Regions from separate parts of the Streptomyces showdoensis genome, predicted to be linked through region 3. Evidence: riboswitches for the same ligand, from Rfam matches in the RefSeq annotation. Region 3 holds a riboswitch; each other region holds the start of a gene.

Region 1 (5,431 bases), 120 kb from region 3:
ACGTCGACGAGGTCGTCGCGTACCTGGAGCGCTTCACGGACGAGGCCGAACTGGAGCTGACGGTCGAGGTGCGGACCCTGGCCGAGATGGTCGTCCCGGTGCTCAACGGCGTCGTCTCCTCCTGGCTCGCCCACCGGGACGGCGCGGTGGCCCTGCGCTCCCTCGACAACTTCGCCGCCCTCTTCGCGACGCTCACCCGCCCCCGCGGGCAGCGGTGACGGGAACGGGGAGGCGACCCGCCGGGGTGCCTCAGTCCTCCGCCGCCGCCGTGCCGAGGAAGCGGATGTGGGGGCGCCGGTCCGGGGAGGGTCGGGTCACGGAGGCGCGGACGCCGTAGACGTCCCGGACGAGCCGTTCCGTGAGGACCTCCTCCACCGGCCCCGCGGCCACCACCCGGCCCTCGCTCAGGACCACGACGTGATCGCAGTACATCGCTGCCAGGTTGAGGTCGTGCAAGGCCATCACGCAGGTGAGGCGCAGGCCCGAGATCAGGGCCAGGAGGTCCAACTGGTGCTGGATGTCGAGGTGGTTGGTCGGCTCGTCCAGCAGGAGCTCGCGCGGCTCCTGGGCGAGGGCGCGGGCGATCTGGACGCGCTGGCGTTCGCCGCCGGAGAGGGTGCGCCAGGTGCGGTGGGCGCGGTCGGTCAGCCCGGTGCGGGCGAGGGCGGCGCGTACCGCCTCCTCGTCGGCGCCCGTCGACGGAGACCAGGCCCGGCGGTGCGGGACGCGGCCGAGCCGTACGGCGTCCGCCACCGTCAGGTCGACCTGCGTGTCGGCGTGCTGCTCGACGACGGCCAGGCGCCGGGCGAGCGCGCGGCGCGGGACGCCGCTCAGCGGGTCGCCGTCCAGGGTCACGACCCCGGCGTCCGGCGCGAGGACCCCCGACAGGACGCGCAGCAGGGTGGACTTCCCCGAACCGTTCGGCCCCAGCAGCCCGGTGAGGGTGCCCGGCCCCGGGGCGACGGTCACCCCGTCCAGGACGAGGGCGCCGCCCGCGGTGCGGGAGACGCGCTCGGCCCGGAGCCCGGTCCCGCGTGTCGGCGAGGTGCTCATCGCGTGCTCCTGGTGCGGTAGAGGACGAGGACGAACACCGGGACGCCGATGAGCGAGGTGACCACGCCGACCGGCACCTCCTGGGGGTCGAGGGCCGTGCGGGCGAGCGTGTCGGCCCAGACCAGGAAGACCGCCCCGGCCGGCGCGGTCAGCGACAGCAGCCGGGCGTGGCCCGGGCCGGCGAGGGCGCGGACCGCGTGCGGCAGGACCAGGCCGACGAAGCCGATCGCGCCCGCGGCGGAGACGAGGACGGCGGTGAGCAGGGCGGTGACCGAGAGCAGGACCAGCCGGGTCCGGGCCACGGACACCCCGAGCGTCGCCGCCGCGTCCTCGCCGAACGCGAAGGCGTCCAGGGTGCGGGCGTACCCGCCGCAGACCGTGAGCGCGACGGCCAGGACGGCGGCGCACACCCCGACGTCCGTCCAGCCCGTGCCGGTGAGCGAGCCGAGCAGCCAGAAGAGGACGCCCCGGGTGGTCTCGGCGTCGGCGGCGGTCATCACGACGAACGAGGTCAGCGCGGAGAACAGCTGCATCGCGGCGACCCCCGCCAGGACGACCCGGTCCGTCGACCCGCCCAGCGTGTGGCTGAGGAGCAGGACCAGCGCGAAGGAGCAGAGCGCCCCCAGGAACGCGCCCCCGGCGACGGACACCAGGCCCCCGCCCACGCCGAGGACGACCACGGCGACGGCGCCGGTCGAGGCGCCGGAGGAGACGCCGAGGACGAACGGGTCGGCGAGCGGATTGCGCAGCAGGGACTGCATCACCGCGCCGCAGACCGCCAGTCCCGCACCGCACACGGCCGCGAGGAGCGTACGGGGCAGCCGGAGGTCCCAGACGATGCCGTCCCGGATGGGGCTCAGACCGGACGGCCCGCCGCCGAGGCGGGAGGCGACCACGGACCAGGTGTCCGCGACGCGGATGTCGGCCGGGCCGATGGTGAGCGCGAGGGCGACGGAGGCACACAGCAGGACGATCCCGGCCGCCGCGCCAAGTGGGGTGAACACCGGGGACGTGCGGGACCCGGGCCGCTCGGACCGGGTCACTTCGCGAGCCCGTACGCCCGCAGCGCGGCGGCCACCTTCTCGATGCCCTCGACCGTGCGGATCGTGGGGTTCATGGCCTGCCCGCTGAGGACCACGTACCGCTTCTTCCGCACGGCGGTCATGTTCCGGGTGACCGGGTGCGACTCCAGGAACTCGATCTTCTTGGCCGCGCTCTCGGCCGACTGGGCCCTGCGGGTCAGATCGGCGATCACCAGCACGTCGGGATCGCGGTCGGCGACCGTCTCCCAGTTGATCTGCGGCCACTCCTCCTTCGTGTCGTCGAAGACGTTCTTCACGCCGAGCGTCCCGCTGACGATCCCCGGCGCGCCGCAGCACCCGGCCATGTACGGCCCCTGGGAGTCGGAGAACCAGTAGAGGACGGACGCGTCGCCGAAGTCGGCGCCCGCCGTGGCCGCGGCCACCCGGGCCCGGAGCTCGCCGACCAGCTTCTCGCCCCGCTCGGGGACTCCGAACACCCGCGCCAGGTCGCGGATCTCGCCGTACACGGTGTCCATGGTCAGCGGCCGGGTCCGCACGCCGTCGCCGTCACCGCTGTTGTCCTTGCCGACGCAGTCGGAGGGGGAGAGATAGGCGGGCACGCCCAGCTTCGCGAACCGCTCCCGGGGCGCCACGCCGCCCTTGCCCAGGGTGTACAGGAACGACGCGCTGACGAAGTCGGGTTCGGTGTCGAGCACCTTCTCGAACGACGGGTAGCGGTCCGCGAGCCGGGGGACCGTGGCGTTCGCCTTCTCCAGTCCCTTGAGGACCGGGTCCGTCCAGGTGGCGGTGCCCACCATGCGGTCGGCCAGCCCGAGCGAGAGCAGGATCTCGGCCGACCCCTGGTCGAGCGCGACCGCACGGCGGGGCGCGCGCCCGACCTCGACCCGCTGTCCACAGTTGTCGAGGACGACCGGACGACCGGCGCCCGCCGCCTCCGCGTCGGGCGGTGCCGCCGTGCCTCCACCGGCACCGCAGCCGGCCACGAGAACGGCACCGGCCACCAGCGGCACGGCGAAACGGACGGGGCGGGGGAGGGGCACGGAAGGAGTCCTCTGCGTCACGGCCCATGCGCGGAGCCTGAAGTACGGTGCTCCCCGGGCGACGGCGTACGACGCCGGGGCCGCCAGCAGGTCTTCGGACTCGGGGTCGCCCGGCCGGAACGCCTTCCCGGGCCCCTCGGGACCCAGTGGCCGATGCTCCGCCCGTCACCCTCACCGCTGCGCGTCAGCTCCGGATTCCCACCGGATTCCCTGACCCGTGGACGGATCGTGTCGATGCGTACACGGGTGCGACTGGCTCCGGCACACTACCACTGGACGATCTTGGTCCCTCAGTGCGCGTGGAGGGACCCCCAGTCGAAGTTCTGGCCGAGGCCGGTTCCCGATCCTCCCGTGTACACCCGGTCGGCGGCGTAGTACGTGGCCTTGACGTCGGCGTTGCCGTTGATGTCCGTCCTGGTCGTGCCGGAGCCCCAGATGTTCCAGATCACCCACGGGCTGCGGGCCAGCGCGTCGCTGCCCGCGGCCGTGATCGGCATGTTCCACGTCTCCGCGAGCATCCGCGGCTTCCCGTAGCCGGCGAGCCCCGTGTAGTACGTGTGCGTGAGGTCCGAGGCGGCGGAGTAGGGGTCGTAGTCGTCGACGCCGACCACGTCGACCAGGTCCGCTCCCGGGTAGTAGTCCCACGGAGCGTCGTCGCCCTGCGGGTGCCAGGCGTTCGGCGACCAGACGAAGATCAGGTTGTGCAGGCCCTTCGTCCTCACGAGGAAGTCGTACATGATCCGCCACAGCTTCTTGTAGCCGGCCGGGGTCTTCCCGCCCCACCAGAACCAGTCGCCGTTCATCTCGTGGTAGGGCCGCAGCAGGACGGGGACGTCGTACGCGGCGAAGTACGACAACGAGGCGGCGAGGAAGCCGAGGTCGGCCAGGAGGGCCCGGTACTCGGGCGTGTCCGACTCCCAGTCGACGACCCGGTCGAACCACGCCTGGTCGGTGGTGAGGCTCGCGAGGGGATTGCCCGCGCTGCCGCCCGGGTGCTCGCCCCGGACCTGGGTCAGCACCCGGCTCCAGTCCTTCAACGGCGAACCGGGGTAGGGCTGGTGGAAGCTCATCCCGACGATCCCGGCCGCCGCCCCGCCGTTCGCGAGGGTCGCGCTCCCGCCGTCGGAACGGCGCATGACGCCCGACGGGTTGTACGTGCCGTCCGCGGCGCGCGGCAGCCCCTTCCACACGCCCGTCGCGACGTCGACGACGTCGTCCGCGTACTGCCACGGGCGCCGGCCCGTCGGCAGTCCGAGGGGCCGGTTGTACGAGCGGTCCTCGTAGCTGCCCCAGCCGTCCGCCGCGCCGTACCCGGGCCCGAGGTCGATCTCCAGGAAGCCGGGGAGCTTGCCGGTGATGTCCCGGACCTTCTTGTAGTAGTACCCGACGTGGGTGGTGCCGCCCGTGTCGCCGTAGGAGGCGTTGTACAGCTCCTGCTGGCCCTCGATGTGCTGGCCGATGACGGTCATCGGCCGGTTCCCGGAGCGGGCGTCGTTCTCCAGCTTCACCAGATGCGCGTACACAGCCCGGGCGTTGGGGGAGGCGGCCGGATCACGGCCGGTCAGCGTGGGCGCGATGCCCGGCGCGGCGGTCGGCGCGGCGGCGGCGTCCCGCGCGGTGCCGATCGGCAGGCCGCCCGCCGCGACTGCGGCGCCGAGAGCGGTGACGAACGTGCGCCTGCGCATGACGCGGACCTCCGGGACAGGGGGACGGGAGTGCGAACCCCCCGATGCTATCCAGCCCGCGGGCCCGCCCCGGCGCGGCGTCGACCGCGCGGGGGCGGGCCCGGGGAGTGTGGAGCGGAGCGGTGGTCAGGCCACGCCGTCCTGCCACCACCAGGACTGCGATCCGTACGGGTACTCGACCCGGGAGTCGACGTGCTGCCACGACACCGTGTAGGTCTCCAGGCCCGAGTAGCCGCAGGTCTCGGCCTTCTGGTAGATGCTCTTCGTGGACAGGCCGGAGATGGCCACGTCCGCGGCGATCCCGTACAGGTGCTGGGAGTTGCTCGCCCCGCCCACCGAGGAGTTGTGGGAGATGCTGCGGAAGCCGGAGTTCACCGTGACGGCCCGGTCGCCGCACTTCTTGCGCAGCGCCTCCAGCTTGTACATGTTGCGGCGTACGTTCTCCTTGACGGTCGCGGCGCCCACCTTGCCGCCGGAGAAGCCCGAGCCGTCCTTGCTCTCGAACTCGGAGAAGTCGAAGTGCGCGGTCGAACCGTCGGCGCTCTCCAGGGCGTTGAGCTGACTGAAGGTCTGCGAGCCCGCCACGCCGTCCACGGTGAGTCCGTACGCG
Region 2 (5,431 bases), on a different contig from region 3:
CAGGCCGACCTTGTCGCGCCGCTGATAGGCGTCGAGCAGCAGCGAGAGCACCGCGCCCTTCACCGCGCCCATCCGCTGCCGGGCCGCCATCGAACCGGAGGCGTCCACGGCGAACAGCACCAGGTTGCCCTCCCGGCCCTCGCGGGTGGCCTGCCGCAGGTCGTCCCTGCGCACCACCAGACCGGGGCCGCTGCGCCCGCGGGCCTTCTGGTGCGGGGCGGCGGCGTGCACGGTCGCGGCCAGGTGCAGCTTGGTCAGCGCGCCCCGGGGGCGGGTGGCGCCGGTGGTGCGGCCGTGCTCGGTGCGGGCCCGGGAGCGCCGCCCGGCGGCGCCCTCGCCCAGGCCGGGCACGCTCAGCATCTTCGTGCGGAAGGGCTCGGCCGCCTGGACGGCGGCGCGCTCGCCGGAGCCGGGGCCGGGGCCGGACCCGGAGCCGCTGTTCTGCGGCGCGGGCGCGGGCGCGGGCTCGGGGGAAGGGGAGTCCTCCGGCGCCCCGGAGTCCTGCGGCGCGGGGCCTTCGCCCTGCGGCGGGATGCCGCCCCCGCCGCCTCCGTCGGGGCCGCCGTCGCCCGGGCCGTCGGGCTCCGGGTCGGTGTCGGGCTCGTCCTCGCCCTTGAACCGCTCCAGGGTCTCGTCGAGCTTGTCCTCGTCGAGGCCCGGCGCGTCGAAGGGGTTGCGCCGCCGCCGGTGCGGGAGCGCGAGCAGCGCCGCCTGCCGGACGTCCTCGGAGCTCACCTCGGTCCGTCCCGCCCACGCGGCGAGCGCGGTCGCGGTCCGGGCCATCACGATGTCGGCGCGCATGCCGTCCACCTCGAAGGCGGCGCAGGTCGCGGCGATCTGCAGCAGCACCGCGTCCCCGAGCGTCACCCGGGGCAGCAACTCCCGCGCGGCGACGATCCGTTCGCGCAGCGCGGCCTCCTCGCCGGCCCAGCGGGCGGCGAAACCGGACGGGTCGTCCTCGAACGCCAGCCGCCGCCGGACCACCTCGACCCGCTGCTCGGGCACGCGGGAGGCGGCGACCTCCACGGTGAGCCCGAACCGGTCGAGCAGCTGCGGCCGCAGTTCGCCCTCTTCGGGGTTCATCGTGCCGACCAGCAGGAAGCGGGCGGCGTGCCGTACGGAGACGCCTTCGCGCTCGACGTAGGAGGAGCCCATCGCGGCGGCGTCCAGCAGGTGGTCGATCAGATGGTCGGAGAGCAGGTTGACCTCGTCGACGTACAGGATGCCCCGGTGCGCGTCGGCGAGGAGCCCCGGTTCGAAGGCCTTCACGCCCTCCGCGAGCGCCTTCTCGATGTCGAGCGCGCCGACCAGCCGGTCCTCGGAGGCGCCGACCGGCAGCTCGACCATCCGGGCCGGCCGCGCGTCCGCCGGCGCACCCGCGTCGTGCGGCCCGTCGGGGCAGCCCGGGTCGGGCGCGCCGGGGTCGCAGCTGAAGCGGCAGCCGGCGACCACCGACACGGCCGGCAGCAGCTCGGCGAGCGCGCGGACGGCGGTCGACTTCGCGGTGCCCTTCTCGCCGCGGACCAGCACCCCGCCCACGGCCGGGCTGACGGCGTTGAGCAGCAGCGCGAGCCGCAGGTCGTCCATGCCGACGACGGCGGTGAACGGGAAGCGGGTGCTCATCGGGTGGTCACTCCTTCGGGTCGTACGGAGGTCGGGGCGGGCGGTACTGCGGGAGCGGGCGGTGTGGCCGGGGCGGTCACGGTGCCCCCGGCGGCACGAACGGCAGCCCCGTCGGGGCCCCCTCCTCGATGAGCCGCAGCAGCGCGTCCGTGTCGGCGTGCTCCTCGATCAGGTCGCCGAGCCGGTCCAGCTGCTCCTCGCGGAGCGCGCCGAAGGAGGTGTCCGGGGCCGGCACGAAGCTGCGGCCGGACGCCGCCGCGACCTCGCGCAGGAAGGCCCGGCGGAAGCCGTCGCTCTCCAGCGAGCCGTGCCAGTGGGTGCCCCACACCGCGCCGACCCGGCAGCCGTCGAGGAAGGGCTCGCCGCCGTCGACGGTGGCGACGCCGTGGTGGATCTCGTACCCCTCGACCCTCTCGCCGAGCGCCTCGCCGACCGGCCGGGCCAGGGTCTTCTCGACGCCGAAGCGCACCCGTACGGGCAGCAGTCCGAGCCCGTCGACCACGCCGGCCTTCGACTCGACCTCGTCCTCGATCCGCTCGCCGAGCGCCTGGAAGCCGCCGCAGATGCCGAGCACCGGGCGCCCCTCGGCGGCCCGCCGGGCGAGCGCGTCGGCCAGGCCGCGCTCCCGCAGCCAGGCCAGGGCCTTGACGGTGCCGCGGGTGCCGGGCACGACGACCAGGTCCGCGTCGACGAGCTCCTCGGGCCGGTCCACGAAGCGGACCACCACGCCCGGCTCGGCGGCCAGCGCGTCCACGTCGGTGAAGTTGGACATCAGCGGGACGGCGCAGACGGCGACCCGCAGCACGTCGGCGCCGACCGGCGGCGCCACCACCGACTCGCGGACGGTGCCCCGCAGCGAGACCCGCAGGCCGTCCTCCTCGTCTATGCCGAGCCCGTGGGCGTACGGCAGGACACCGAAGGTCCGGCGCCCGGTCAGCCCGTGGAGCATGTCGAGCCCGGGCTCCAGCAGCGTGACGTCGCCCCGGAACTTGTTCACCAGGTACCCGGCGACGAGCTCCTGGTCCTCGGGCGCGAGGAGCGCGGTGGTGCCGAAGAACTGGGCGAACACCCCGCCCCGGTCGATGTCGCCGACCACCACGACGGGCAGCCGCGCGGCGCGCGCGATGCCCATGTTCACGATGTCGGTGCGCCGCAGGTTGATCTCGGCCGGACTGCCCGCCCCCTCGCAGATCACGGCGTCGTACGTGCCCCGCAGCTCCTCCAGGCACGCCATCACCGGCTCGAACAGCGTCCGCTGCCGTCCCCCGTGGTAGCCGCGGGCGCTCATCTCGCCGACCGGCTTGCCCATGAGCACGACCTGGCTGGAGCGGTCGCTGCCGGGCTTCAGGAGGACCGGGTTCATCAGCGCCGTGGGCTCGACGCGGGCGGCCTGCGCCTGCATGGCCTGGGCGCGGCCGATCTCGGCGCCCTCCCGGGTCACGAAGGAGTTGAGGGACATGTTCTGCCCCTTGAACGGCGCGACCTTGATCCCCTGCCGGACCAGCCAGCGGCAGATGCCGGCCGTGACGACGCTCTTGCCCGCGTCGGACGTGGTCCCGGCGACCAGCAGCCCCCCACCCCTCATGCGTTCCTCCGCTTCAGCGCGCTCGCGATCAGCCGGCCGCCCACGCAGGCGGCCAGGGTCAGTCCGGTCACCCGGCGGGACAGGCGCACCGCCCGGTCGATGTCCGCGACCTCGACGGGCCGCCCCTCCGCGTTGAGGACGGGCCGGTGTTCGACCCGGCCGCCGTAGGCCAGGGTGCCGCCGAGCCGGACCCCCAGCGCTCCCGCGAAGGAGGCCTCCACCGGTCCGGCGTTGGGGCTGGGGTGCTTCGACGCGTCCGCGCGCCAGGCGCGCACCGCCCCGCGCGGGTTCCCGCCGGCGACGGTGGCGAGCGCGGCGGTGAGCCGGGCGCCCGGCCAGCCGGCCAGGTCGTCGAGCCGGGCCGAGGCCCAGCCGAAGCGGCGGTACTTCGGCGACTTGTGGCCGACCATCGCGTCCAGGGTGTTCACGGCGCGGAAGCCGAGCAGGCCCGGCACGCCCGCGACGGCGCCCCAGAACAGGGCGCCCACCACGGCGTCGGAGGTGTTCTCGGCGACCGACTCGACGACCGCGCGGGCCATCGCGGGGCCGTCCAGGGAGTGCGGGTCGCGTCCGCACAGGTGCGGCAGGCGCTCCCGGGCGACCTCCAGGTCCCCGGCCGCGAGCGCCCCGCCGATCGCGCGGGCCTCGCGGCCCAGGGTGGTGCCGCCGACGACGGCCCACACGGAGGCGGCGGTCAGGGCGACGGTGGCCGTGCGGCTGCCCCGTACCGTGCGGGCGGCCAGCGCGCCGAGCGCCACGGTGGATCCGGCGCAGACGGCGGTGTGCAGGGCGCCCCAGCCGCGGTGGTCGCGCAGCAGGCGTTCCTCCACCGCGCCGGCCGCCCGGCCGAAGGCGGCGACGGGGTGGCCGCGGCGGGGGTCGCCGGCGATCAGGTCGACGGCGAGGCCGGCGGCCGCCCCGTACGCGAAGGCGGTGGTGGCACCCGGGATGCCGGGGGCACCGGGAAGGCTGAGGGCGCGGCCGGGCATGGCGCTCTGTCCTCACTCAGGGTCCGCGCCCTGGATCGACGTGACCGGCGGCGAGAGTTCCTGACTCCCGGCCCCGGGGGGGGCCGGTCACAGTGGCGGGACCGCGCCGGATTCGCACCGGACTTCCTCTCCATTGCCGCCGTAATGGCCCCGGCAGTCCACCACGCTGCGCGAACAGCCGTCAACTCACCCTTGACCTGCGCCGGGTCACTGTGCGGAGCGCCACAAACACGACGGACGGGCGGTCCGCACCCTCGGGTGCGGACCGCCCGTCCGTCGTACGCGTCGTCGGGCCCGGAGGCTCAGACGACGATCAGGTAGATGCCGTACGCCACGGCCGCCGCGCAGAGGGCGAAGCAGGCGTAGGCGCCGGTGCGGGCCAGGGTGGCGGTGCCGCCGTTCTCGGCGGCCTCCTCCTGCTTGGAGAGGCCCATGACACCGAGGGTGAAGAGGCCCACCAGGGCGACGGTCGCCACGAGGCTGACTCCGAAGACGGAGCCCAGGGCTGCCCAGTCGATCTTCATGCTTGGTTCCAGTTCCTTAGACCGCGGCGGCGGGGGCCGGGGGAGCGGCCGGGTCCGTGGGGCCCGGGGTGGGGATGGTGGTCTTCAGGTCCTCGTCCGCGACGGCGGCGACGGAACCGGCCGGCGGCGGCGGGGTCACGGCCGCGATGGCGGTGGTCACGACGCCCGCGGGCTCGGCGGGAGCGGCCGGGGCGTCCAGGTCGTCGGCCGTGACGTTGTTGTGGTCCACCGGCTTGCGGCGGGACAGCGACCAGATCACGGCGGAGCCGGCGACCAGCAGGACCGCGACGGCGGCGATGCCCCAGGTGCCCTGCTTGGTGAGGAACTCGGCGGCGGCACCGACCAGGCCCGCGGCGGGCAGGGTCAGGCCCCAGGCGACGAACATCCGGGTGGCGGTCGACCAGCGGACGACACCGCCCTTGCGGCCGAGGCCGGCGCCCATCACGGCACCGGAGCAGGACTGGGTGGTGGAGAGGGAGAAGCCCAGGTGGGACGAGGCCAGGATGACCGTGGCGGCGCTGGTCTGGGCGGCGAAGCCCTGCTGCGGCTGGAGGTCGGTGAGGCCCTTGCCCATGGTGCGGATGATGCGCCAGCCACCGAGGTAGGTGCCGAGCGCGATCGCGACACCGGCGGAGACGATGACCCACATGGGCGGGTTCGAGCCGGGGGCGAGGACGCCGCTGGTGACCAGGGCGAGGGTGATGATGCCC
Region 3 (5,431 bases):
TCCGCCGGTGCTGGCCGAGCTGGGCCTTGCGGCGGCGCTGCGGGAGTTGGTGATGCGCTACGAGGCGGACGGGCTGACGGTGATGGTGCGGGAGCGGGGCGAGGGGCTCGACCGCACGCCTCCGGAGGTGGCGGGGGCGGTGTACGCGATCGTCGCGGAGGCCATCCGCAATGTGTCGCGGCACGCGCACGCGCGCCTGTGCACGGTGGAACTCGGCGCGGAGGACGAGTTGTTGGACGTCTCGGTGCAGGACGACGGGAGGGGCATGCCCGCGGATGCGCGGCACGGGATCGGCACGGTGTCGATCCGCGAACGCGCGGAGGGCGTCGGCGGCACGGCCGTCTGGAGCCCCGGCGCGTCGGGCCGGGGCACCCGGCTGGAGCTGAGGCTGCCGTGCTGAGGGTGCTGGTGGTGGACGACCACCCCGTGTTCCGGCTCGGGATGTCGGCGCTGCTGGACTCGCTGCCGGGGATCGAGGTCGTGGGCGACGCGGCCTCGGTGGCGGCGGCCGTGACGGCGGCGGCCGAACTGGCGCCGGAGGTGGTGGTGATGGACCTGCACCTGGGCGACACGGCCCCGTCGGGGGTGGACGCGACGCGCGAGATCCTCCGGATCCTGCCGCGGGCGGGGGTCCTGGTGGTGACGATGCTGGACGACGACGACGCGGTCTTCGCGTCCATGCGGGCGGGTGCGCGGGGATACCTCCTCAAGGGGGCGGCGCCCGCGGAGATCGAGCGGGCGGTGCGGGCCGTCGCCAACGGCGAGGTGATCCTGGGCCCCGCCGTGGCGAGCCGGGCGATGGCGTACCTGCTGGGCCACGCCGCGGCCGGGGGCGGGCCGGTGCCGCTGCCGGAACTGACCTCGCGGGAGCGGGAGGTGCTGGACCTGGTGGCCCGCGGGCTGGACAACCTGGCGATCTCGCGCCGCCTGACGCTCAGCCCGAAGACGGTCCGCAACCACCTGTCCAACATCCTCGCGAAGCTCCAGGCGGCGACGCGCGCGGAGGCCATCGTGCGGGCCCGCCGGTCGGGCCTGGGCGGCGGACCGTGACCGGCCGGGGCCCAGACCCGACCGGCGGGCCCCGGAGGGTCAGACCCAGCGGATGGAGGACGCCTCGTCGTCCATCCATCCTCCGCTCCACGCGCCTTCGACGGTGCGGCCGGACTTCCGGGTGTTGAACCAGCTGTTCTCGTAGTAGATGCCGTGGCAGCCCGCGTACTCCTGGGCGGAGCCGATCTCGTCGCCCCAGTTGAAGCCCGTGTTGTCGTAGAAGTAGCGGAGGTTGCCCTCCTCGAACTCGACGGTCCCCCAGTCGCCGTCGCATCCGTGGTCCTTGACGAAGGTGAACGAGTGCCCGCCGAAGTTCGCGTCGTTGTAGACGACCGCGACGACCGTCGCCGCGTTCGCCCCGAGGCCGGCGGCGCGGGCACCCGCGTCGAGCTGCCGCTGGGTGACCGTCCTCGCTCCGGCGGGGAGGCGTACGGCCCCGTTCGTCGCGTCGGCGATGGCCTGCGCGAAGGTGTCGAAGCAGACCGGCCCCCGCTGGTTCGGCCGCACCGTGCAGTGCTTCCCTCCACCGCCGTCACCGCTCGTGGCGACGGCGGCCCCCGTGGGACCCGCCAGGGTCGTCAGGGCCGCCACGGCGACCGCCCCGGCCAGGACCGAGTTGCGTATTCCGAACATGTGTCGATGCCTCACCGTCTGGGGGGCGCGGCGGATCCGCGCCGTCGCCCACCACCCTCGCCCCGCCCCCGTCCCGTACGCATGGGGCGGGGGTCCCGACCGCCCGGGACGTGTCAGCCCGGGGTGAGGGCGGCGTACTCCAGCGGGGCGGAGGGGTCGATCGACACGTCCAGCGGGGCGGGTTCGGCCCCGGACCGTACGAGGAGCTCGCCGACGGCAGCGATCATGGCGCCGTTGTCGGTGCACAGCGTCATCGGCGGCACCCGCAGCTCCACGCCCGCCGCGGCGCAGCGCAGTTCGGCCAGGCCGCGGACGCGCGAGTTCGCCGCGACGCCGCCGACCACGATCAGGGTCCGCACGTCGTGGGCCGCGCAGGCGGCGAGCGCCTTGCGGGTCAGCACGTCGGCGACGGCCTCCTGCAGCGCGGCGGCCCCGTCCGCGACCGGGACGTCCAGGCCCTGGAGCCGGTGCTTCTCGACCCAGCGGGCGGCGGCCGTCTTGAGGCCGGAGAAGGAGAAGGCGTACGGGTCGTCCCCGGGGCGGGTCAGCGGCCGGGGGAAGCGCACGGCGCCCGGATCGCCGTCGCGGGCGGCCCGGTCGACGGCCGGCCCGCCGGGGTAGGGCAGCCCGAGGATCCTGGCGACCTTGTCGAAGCACTCCCCCGCCGCGTCGTCGAGGGTGTCGCCCAGGTGCAGGATCGGCTCGCGCACCAGGTCCCGCACCAGCAGGAGGGAGGTGTGGCCGCCGGAGACGATCAGGACCACGCAAGGGGTGGGCAGCGGGCCGTGCTCCAGGGTGTCGGCGGCGACGTGACCGGCCAGGTGGTGGACGCCGTAGAGCGGGATCCCGGCCGCGTACGCCAGGGACTTCGCCCCCGCGAGACCGACCTGGAGGGCGCCGGAGAGGCCCGGTCCGGTGGTGACGGCGACCGCGTCGATCGCGTTCAGGCGCAGCCCCGCCCGGTCGAGGGCCTCGCGCACCACCGGCTGGAAGGACTGGAGGTGCGCGCGGGCGGCGATCTCGGGGACGACGCCGCCGAAGCGGGCGTGCTCGTCCATGCTCGACGCCACCACGTGCGCGAGGAGTCTCCCGTCCCTCACGATCCCCGCGCCGGTCTCGTCGCACGACGACTCGATCCCGAGCACCACTGGTCCGGCCACTGCCCCACTCCTTCTTGCTTGCAGGCTGCACCTGCAATATATGTGCAATAAGGAGGGCGGGTGCACTGCCGTAGGGTGGGCGTCGCAGCTGGTTCGCCCCGTCCGCCAGGCGGGATGCGTCGCAAGAGGGAACCCGGTGGGAATCCGGGACTGCCCCGCAGCGGTGAGCGGGAACGACCGCCGTCACACAGCACTGGACCCCCGGGTCCGGGAAGCGACGGCCAGTAGGTGTCTCGTCCGACGGGACGTGCTCGCGAGTCCGAAGACCTGCCACTGCCCGCACGCGGTCATCCCCGCCGTGCGGAACAGCCCTGCCGCGACTCGCGAAGGAGAGTTGACGTGGCCGATCCCACCGCCTCCACCCCCAGCCCCGCCCCCACCGCCACCGCACGCCCGGTCAAGACCCCGGACGACTCCCGGGTCGTCCTCGCCCACATCATGAGCGAGCACGACACCAATCTGTACGGGACCATCCACGGCGGCGTGATGATGAAGCTCATCGACGACGCCGCCGCGGCGGCCGCCGGGCGACACGCCGACGGGCCGGCCGTCACCGTCGCCGTCGACCGGATGTCCTTCCTCGCCCCCGTCCGCGCCGGGGACCTGCTCAGCGTCGAGGCAGCACTCGAACGCGCCGGGCGGACCTCCATGACCGTCGGGGTCCGCGTGACCGCCGAGCGGTGGAACAGCGCCGGCCCGACCACAGAGGTGGCCACCGCCTTCCTGACGTTCGTCGCCATCGACGCCGACGGCACACCGCGCGAGGTGCCGGCGCTGGAGGTGTCACTGCCCGGCCTGTCCTGAACGGCCGGAACCGGCGCCGTCACCCCGGTCGTCGCGGCACGTCGTACGCGGAGTCACCCCATGGGGCGGCATCACACGGTCTGTCACCACACGGTCTGTCACCACAGGGGCTGTCGCTACACGGTCCGTCACCAGAGGGGCTCACTCCACACGGAGTGTCACCACATGGGACGTCATCACACGGTCCGTCACCACGGCGACGCACGGCCCACGAGGCTTCAGCGTGCGTTTACGTACAGCTGCGGCGACCAGCGGGTGCACGAGTTGCCGTTGCACGCCTGGACCATGAAGTTGTAGTCGTTGCCCGGTGCGTCCAGGGTCCACACCCGCCGCTCACCGGGGCTCTGCTTGCTGATCCTCCAGTCGGTGTTGTCGTACTGCCAGCGGACGTTGTAGTGCGTCAGATTGGTGGTGTATCCGCCGTAGTAGAGCTTGATCTGGTTGTTGCACGAGTCGTAGCGCCCGCCGATGTACGGGCTGTTGCTGTACTCGTACCGCGGCGGCGTGCCGCCGATGTCGGTCCCGCTCTTCTGGGGCGGCTCGCCGTCGCGGGTGTAGCAGCCCTTCGCCGCGGGGACCGTGTCCGGCGCGGCGGCGGCGACCGGCGCCACCAGGAGGCCGCTCGCGAGCACGACGCCGGACGACAGTGCCACCGCCGCACGACGCCACTTGAGCGCACGCATGGTTCACTCCGTCCTTGGGGTACGGAACTTCCAGGTGTGCCGCCGTGCGGCGCGCGCTCCCCCACGCTCGGCGCCGTGAACCAGCGGACACCCGCTGTCCCCGGACTCCCCCTCTCAGCTTACGGCGGGCGGGGGGCCGGGGCCCGTCGGGCGGGGGCGCACGTCCTGCGGCCCCACGCACGGGGCGCCGCCCGGAGACCTCCCGGACGGCGCCCCACCCGCTACTTCGCGAAGCCGTAGTCCAGCAGCTTCTTCACGTCGGCCGCGCGGTTCGTCTCGTTCGGCGAACCGAGCACCGCGCCGATGACCGTCTTGCTGCCGCGGGTGGCCGCGAAGACGAGGCAGTACTTGGCCTGCGGGCCCGAACCGGTCTTCACGCCGATCGCGCCGCTGTACGTGCTCAGGAGCTTGTTCGTGTTGGTCCACGACATGTTCCGGTAGCCACCGCTCTTGGTGGTCACCTTCTGGGTCGTGGCCTTCGTCTTCACGATGGTGCGGAACGTGGAGTTCGTCATCGCACTGCTCGCGATCTTCGTCAGGTCACGCGGGGTCGAGTAGTTCGACCCGTTGCTGATCCCGTCGAAGGAGTCGAAGTGGGTGTTGCGCAGACCCAGCTTGCGGGCCTCGTCGTTCATCTTGCCGATGAACGACTTCACGCGGGCCGCCCGCGTGGTGCCGGTGCCGAACTTGTCGGCCAGCGCGTAGGCGGCGTCACAGCCCGACGGCAGCATCAGACCGTAGAGGAGCTGACGAACCGTCACCTTGTCGCCGACGATGAGCCGGGCGGAGGAGGCGTTCTTCGAGACGATGTAGTCGCTGTACGCCTTGTCGATCGTGACCTTCGCGTCGAGGTTGAGGCCGCGCTGGGCCAGCACCACCTTCGCGGTCATGATCTTCGTGGTGGAGCCGGTCGACCGGCGGGTGTCCGCGGCCTTCCCGTACAGCGCGGCGCCCGTCCCGTTGTTCATCACGAAGCCGCCCGCGGCGGTGATGGACGGAACGGGCGGCGTCGCGGCGTGCGCCTGGCCGGCGAAGAGGCCGCCGGCCAGCACGGCGGAGGTCGTGACCGCGACGGTCACGGCACGACGCACGCCCAAAGTG
Region 4 (5,431 bases), on a different contig from region 3:
TACGAGCCGTAGAACAGCGGGTCGCCCTCGGCGAGGACGGCGACCGTGCGGCCCGCGTCGAGGTGGGCGGCGAGCCGGGCCGCGGCCTCCTCGTAGAAGTCGTCGAGCGCGCCCCGGTAGCCGCCGGGGTGGTCGGTGGTCTCCACCGTGAGCGGGTACATCAGCCGCTCCTCGATGTGGTCCTCGCGCAGGTGCTCGGCGGCGATCGAGCGGGCGATGGACCGCCCGTGCCGGGCCGAGTGGTACGCGACGACGTCGGCGCCGGCGATGGCCTTCACCGCGGCGACCGTCATCAGGTTCGGGTCGCCGGGGCCGAGGCCGACCCCGTACAGCTTTCCGGTCGCGTTTCCGGTCGCTTCTCCGGTCACTGAGGTCACTTCTGGATCTCCGCTTCGTGCGCGAGGGCGTTGAGCGCCGCCGCGGTCATGGCGCTGCCGCCCCGCCGGCCCCGGACGACCAGGTACTCCAGGCCCAGGTCGTTGGCGGCCAGCGCGTCCTTGGACTCGGCGGCGCCGATGAAGCCGACCGGGATGCCGAGCACGGCGGCGGGCTTCCCCGCGCCCTTCGCGATCATCTCCAGGAGGTGGAAGAGCGCCGTCGGCGCGTTGCCGATGGCGACGACCGAGCCCTCCAGGCGGTCCCGCCACAGCTCCATCGCGGCGGCCGAGCGGGTGGTGCCCAGTTCCGCGGCGAGCCCGGGCACCGCCGGGTCGGAGAGAGTGCAGAGCACGTCGTTGTCGGCGGGCAGCCGCTTGCGGGTGACCCCGCTGGCGACCATCTGGGCGTCGCACAGGATCGGCGCGCCCGCGCGCAGGGCGGCACGGGCCGAGGCCACGACGCCGGGGGAGTGGGCGATGTCCCGCACGAGGTCGGTCATGCCGCAGGCGTGGATCATCCGCACCGCGACCGTGGCGACGTCGGCGGGCAGGCCCGCGAGATCCGCCTCGGCGCGGATCGTGGCAAAGGAGCGGCGGTAGATCTCCGCCCCGTCCTTCTCGTACTCGAACATCCTGTTGTTCTCGCTCATCTCGTGGGTGTCGCCGGGCCGCGGGCCGCCGCGACGGCTTCGGACAGGGAGGTACGGGGGGTGGGGACGCCGTCCACCAGGTAGGCGCCGTCCCCGGTGGCGAGGACGTCCACCCAGGCGCCGTGCGGGTGTCCGCAGCGGCGGGCGCACCCGGAGTAGTGCACGGGCAGCCGCCCCGGCGGCGCGAGGGCCGCGTCCCGCCGCACGTCGGCGAGGGACTTGGCGCAGCCGGGCCGCCCGGTGCAGGCGCCGACGCCGGTGCCGGGGGCGTCGGGCCGGGTGATCAGGCCGGCCGCGGCCAGCCCGGCCAGACGAGTCGGCTCGGCCGGTCCGGTCGGTCCGGTCAGTCCGGTCGGTCCGGTCAGTCCGGTCGGTCCGGTCGGTCCGGTCGGACCCGTCGGCTCGGCGGGCCGGCCGGGCGGTGCGGCGACGACCGCACCGCGCCAGGGCGTGAACCGCACCTCGCGGGCCGGGAGCAGCGCCCGCAGCTGGGCGGCGGTCAGCCGGCCGAGCGGCGCGAGGACGTACAGGGCGTCCGGCCCGAGCGGCCCGGGGAGCGGCGGGGTGCCCCGGGGCAGCGGCGGTACGGGGCCGGGGACGGGCTCCGCGGCGAGCCCGGCGCGCGCCAGGGCCTGCGCCAGGTCGGGCACGCACCCCTCGGGCAGCTCCCGCACCCGCCAGGCCCCGTTCCCGGCGGCCGCGGCGGCCCGCAGGAAGGCGTCGGCGGCGGCGAGCGCGGCGCGCGGGGCCTCGTCGGCGGCGACCCGGAAGGCCTGGCCGCCCAGGAGCAGCAGGGCGTGCGGGGCCGTGGCCGCGGCCGGTGCCGCTGCGAGCAAGGTCACATCCCCGCCGAGGCCCGCGACGTCCCCCCGCCCGTCGTCGAGGACGAACAGGAAGCGTCCGGAAAGCGCCGCCGTCCACTCCCGCGCGCACAGCAGGGCGTCCAGCTCCCGTGCCCACAACTGCACGTCCGCGCCGCCGAGTCCGTCCAGGCCCGCGGCCGGCGAGGCGACGATGTTGCGGATCCGTTCGTGGGTGGGCGAGGGCAGCAGCCCGGCCCGGTCGAGGAGCGCGGCCAGCTCGGCGCCGCAGTCCTCGCCGAGCCCGCGCAGCTCGGCGTTGCCGCGCGAGGTGATGCTGACGCTGCCGTCCCCGAGGGCCTCGGCCGCCGTGGCCAGCGCGAGGACCTGAGGCTCCGTCAGCAGACCTCCGGGCAGCCGGAGTCGGGCGAGCCGCCCGTCATCCGCCGCGTGCAGTCGCAGCGCACCCGGACAGGCGTCGCCGCGGTCCCGTATGAGAGGTTCGCCCGGTTCGGGCGAGGTGCGTGGGGTGGCCGACATGGCGGCGAGCATACCCACGGCCGGGTCCGCCCCCACCTGGCGCGAAGCCCGCCGCGGAGCGCACCGCGCAACGCGCGGCGCGGCACTCGGCGGCCCCGTCGCGAAGCTCTCCCCGCACCCGCCCCGCACCCCGCCCCACGGGGTGTGATCCGCCCGACCCCGGTCCACCCCCCGACGGGACGGCGAACGATCTAGGATGCAAGCGGCATGGGGTCCCAGGACCCCGGGGAGGAAGCCCGGTGAGAATCCGGCGCGGTCCCGCCACTGTGAGCCGGTCCGGGCGCGTCCCGGGCCGGTGAGTCAGGAACTCCCGCCGTCCATACGACCACCCGGGGCGCGGACAACCCCGAGGAAGGGCCTGAGCTCGCCATGCTCCTGCTGCTGTCGCACTCCGACACCGACCTGCTCAGCGCCCGCGCGGCGAACGCCGCCGCCGAAGGCCCGGTGGAGTACCGGTACGCCAACCCCGCCCGGCTGCCGCTGGCCGACCTGCCCGAGCTGCTCGACGGCGCCGAACTCGTCGTCGTCCGCCTCCTCGGCGGCCTGCGCTCCTGGGAGGAGGGCCTGGACACGGTCCTGGCCGCCGGGAAGCCCGTGGTGGTGCTCAGCGGCGAACAGGCCCCCGACGCCCAGCTGATGGAGGCCTCCACCGTCCCGGTCGGCGTGGCCACCGAGGCCCACGCCTACCTGGCGCACGGCGGCCCGGGCAACCTCGGCCAGCTGGCCCGCTTCCTCTCCGACACGGTGCTGCTGACCGGCCACGGCTTCGAGCCGCCCGCCGCCGCCCCGACCTGGGGCCCGCTGGAGCGCACCGCCTCCGTCACCGACGGCCCGACCGTCGCCGTGCTCTACTACCGCGCCCACCACATGAGCGGGAACACCGCCTTCGTCGGCGCCCTGTGCGACGCGATCGAGGCGAAGGGCGCCCGCGCGAAGGCCCTGTACGTGGCCTCGCTGCGGGCCCCCGAACCGGAGCTCCTCGACGAGCTGCGCGGCGCCGACGCGATCGTCACCACCGTGCTCGCGGCCGGCGGCACCAAGCCGGCCGAGGCGCAGGCCGGCGGCGACGAGGAGGCCTGGGACGCGGGCGCGCTCGCCGCGCTCGACGTGCCGATCCTGCAGGCGCTGTGCCTGACCGGCTCGCGCGCCGCGTGGGAGGAGAACGACGAGGGCCTGTCGCCGCTGGACGCGGCCAGCCAGGTCGCCGTACCGGAGTTCGACGGCCGGCTCATCACCGTCCCGTTCTCCTTCAAGGAGATCGACGAGGACGGCCTGCCCGCGTACGTGGCGGACGCCGAGCGCGCCGCCCGCGTCGCCGGGATCGCCGTCCGGCACGCCCGGCTGCGGCACATCCCGAACGGCGAGAAGAAGCTGGCGCTGGTCCTCTCCGCGTACCCGACGAAGCACTCCCGCATCGGCAACGCGGTCGGCCTCGACACCCCCGCCTCCGCCGTGGCCCTGCTGCGCCGGCTCCGCGCGGAGGGCTACGACTTCGGCCCGGCCGAGGAGATCCCCGGCCTGGTCTCCGGCGACGGCGACGAGCTGATCTACGCCCTGATCGAGGCCGGCGGCCACGACCAGGACTGGCTCACCGAGGAGCAGCTGGCCCGCAACCCGGTCCGCATCCCGGCCGCCGACTACAAGCGCTGGTACGCCGAGCTCCCGGCGGAGCTGCGCGAGCAGGTGGAGGAGCACTGGGGCCCGGCCCCGGGCGAGATGTTCCTGGACCGCTCCCGCAACCCGGAGGGCGACATCGTGCTCGCGGCGCTGCGCCGCGGGAACCTGCTGGTCCTCATCCAGCCGCCGCGCGGCTTCGGCGAGAACCCGATCGCGATCTACCACGACCCGGACCTGCCGCCCTCGCACCACTACCTGGCGGCCTACCGCTGGATCGCCGCCCGCGCCGAGGACGGCGGCTTCGGCGCCGACGCGATGGTGCACCTGGGCAAGCACGGCAACCTGGAGTGGCTGCCCGGCAAGAACGCCGGCCTGTCCGCCGCCTGCGGCCCGGACGCGGCCCTCGGCGACCTGCCGCTGGTCTACCCGTTCCTGGTCAACGACCCGGGCGAGGGCACCCAGGCCAAGCGCCGCGTGCACGCCACGCTCGTCGACCACCTGGTGCCGCCGATGGCCCGCGCCGACTCGTACGGCGACATCGCGCGCCTGGAGCAGCTGCTCGACGAGTACGCGCAGATCAGCAGCATGGACCCGGCGAAGCTGCCGGCGATCCGCGCGCAGATCTGGACGCTGATCCAGGCGGCCAAGCTGGACCACGACCTGGGCATGGAGGAGCGGCCGGAGGACGACGGCTTCGACGACTTCCTGCTGCACGTCGACGGCTGGCTGTGCGAGGTCAAGGACGCCCAGATCCGCGACGGTCTGCACGTCCTGGGCGGCGCGCCGGCCGGCGAGGCCCGGGTGAACCTGGTCCTGTCGATCCTGCGCGCCCGGCAGATCTGGGGCGGCACGCAGGCGCTGCCGGGTCTGCGCGAGGCGCTGGGCCTGGACGAGTCGGCGGCCACCCGCACCACCGCCGACGAGGCGGAGGCGAAGGCCCGCGAGCTGGTCGAGGCCATGGAGGCCGCGGACTGGTCGGTGGACGCGATCGCGTCCGTGGCCGGCGCGTACGGCTCCGAGGTGCACGCGGTGCTGCGCTTCGCCTGCGAGCAGGTCGTCCCGCGGCTGGCCGGCACCACCGACGAACTCACCCACGCCGTCCACGCGCTGAACGGCGGCTTCGTCCCGGCCGGCCCCTCCGGTTCGCCGCTGCGCGGCCTGGTCAACGTCCTGCCGACCGGCCGCAACTTCTACTCGGTCGACCCGAAGGCCGTGCCGTCCCGCCTCGCGTGGGAGACCGGCCAGGCGCTCGCCGACTCCCTCCTGGAGCGCTACCGCACGGACAACGGCGAGTGGCCGACCTCCGTGGGCCTCTCCCTGTGGGGGACGAGCGCGATGCGCACCGCGGGCGACGACGTCGCCGAGGCGCTCGCCCTGCTGGGCGTCCGCCCGCGCTGGGACGAGGCCTCGCGCCGCGTGAACGGCCTGGAGCCGATCCCGCTCGACG

The links. Region 3 has a riboswitch for cobalamin ahead of ABD981_RS09770 (acyl-CoA thioesterase). Riboswitches for the same ligand answer to the same signal wherever they lie in the genome.
Region 1: another riboswitch for cobalamin. It lies ahead of ABD981_RS09270 (ABC transporter substrate-binding protein); the one in region 3 lies ahead of ABD981_RS09770 (acyl-CoA thioesterase).
Region 2: another riboswitch for cobalamin. It lies ahead of ABD981_RS30635 (cobalamin biosynthesis protein); the one in region 3 lies ahead of ABD981_RS09770 (acyl-CoA thioesterase).
Region 4: another riboswitch for cobalamin. It lies ahead of cobN (cobaltochelatase subunit CobN); the one in region 3 lies ahead of ABD981_RS09770 (acyl-CoA thioesterase).

What each region holds. Positions count from the first base shown of each region.
Region 1 covers NZ_BAAAXG010000013.1:49,060-54,490, reverse strand. Annotated here, with positions in the region: gene ABD981_RS09285 (TetR/AcrR family transcriptional regulator) at 1-218, shown strand, start outside; gene ABD981_RS09280 (ABC transporter ATP-binding protein) at 250-1,053, opposite strand; gene ABD981_RS09275 (FecCD family ABC transporter permease) at 1,050-2,096, opposite strand; gene ABD981_RS09270 (ABC transporter substrate-binding protein) at 2,093-3,136, opposite strand; cobalamin riboswitch at 3,205-3,408, opposite strand; gene ABD981_RS09265 (glycoside hydrolase family 26 protein) at 3,427-4,821, opposite strand; gene ABD981_RS09260 (D-Ala-D-Ala carboxypeptidase family metallohydrolase) at 4,948-5,431, opposite strand, start outside.
Region 2 covers NZ_BAAAXG010000026.1:3,849,318-3,854,748, forward strand. Annotated here, with positions in the region: gene ABD981_RS30625 (putative cobaltochelatase) at 1-1,623, opposite strand, end outside; gene ABD981_RS30630 (cobyric acid synthase) at 1,700-3,208, opposite strand; gene ABD981_RS30635 (cobalamin biosynthesis protein) at 3,205-4,197, opposite strand; adenosylcobalamin (AdoCbl) riboswitch at 4,250-4,328, opposite strand; gene ABD981_RS30640 (hypothetical protein) at 4,500-4,721, opposite strand; gene ABD981_RS30645 (inorganic phosphate transporter) at 4,738-5,431, opposite strand, start outside.
Region 3 covers NZ_BAAAXG010000013.1:171,865-177,295, forward strand. Annotated here, with positions in the region: gene ABD981_RS09750 (sensor histidine kinase) at 1-400, shown strand, start outside; gene ABD981_RS09755 (response regulator transcription factor) at 394-1,050, shown strand; gene ABD981_RS09760 (hypothetical protein) at 1,090-1,683, opposite strand; gene tsaD (tRNA (adenosine(37)-N6)-threonylcarbamoyltransferase complex transferase subunit TsaD) at 1,797-2,831, opposite strand; cobalamin riboswitch at 2,933-3,116, shown strand; gene ABD981_RS09770 (acyl-CoA thioesterase) at 3,183-3,647, shown strand; gene ABD981_RS09775 (hypothetical protein) at 3,866-4,330, opposite strand; gene ABD981_RS09780 (D-alanyl-D-alanine carboxypeptidase family protein) at 4,552-5,421, opposite strand.
Region 4 covers NZ_BAAAXG010000026.1:1,803,884-1,809,314, forward strand. Annotated here, with positions in the region: gene ABD981_RS21170 (precorrin-2 C(20)-methyltransferase) at 1-377, opposite strand, end outside; gene ABD981_RS21175 (precorrin-8X methylmutase) at 374-1,027, opposite strand; gene ABD981_RS21180 (cobalamin biosynthesis protein CobG) at 1,024-2,367, opposite strand; cobalamin riboswitch at 2,557-2,696, shown strand; gene cobN (cobaltochelatase subunit CobN) at 2,737-5,431, shown strand, end outside.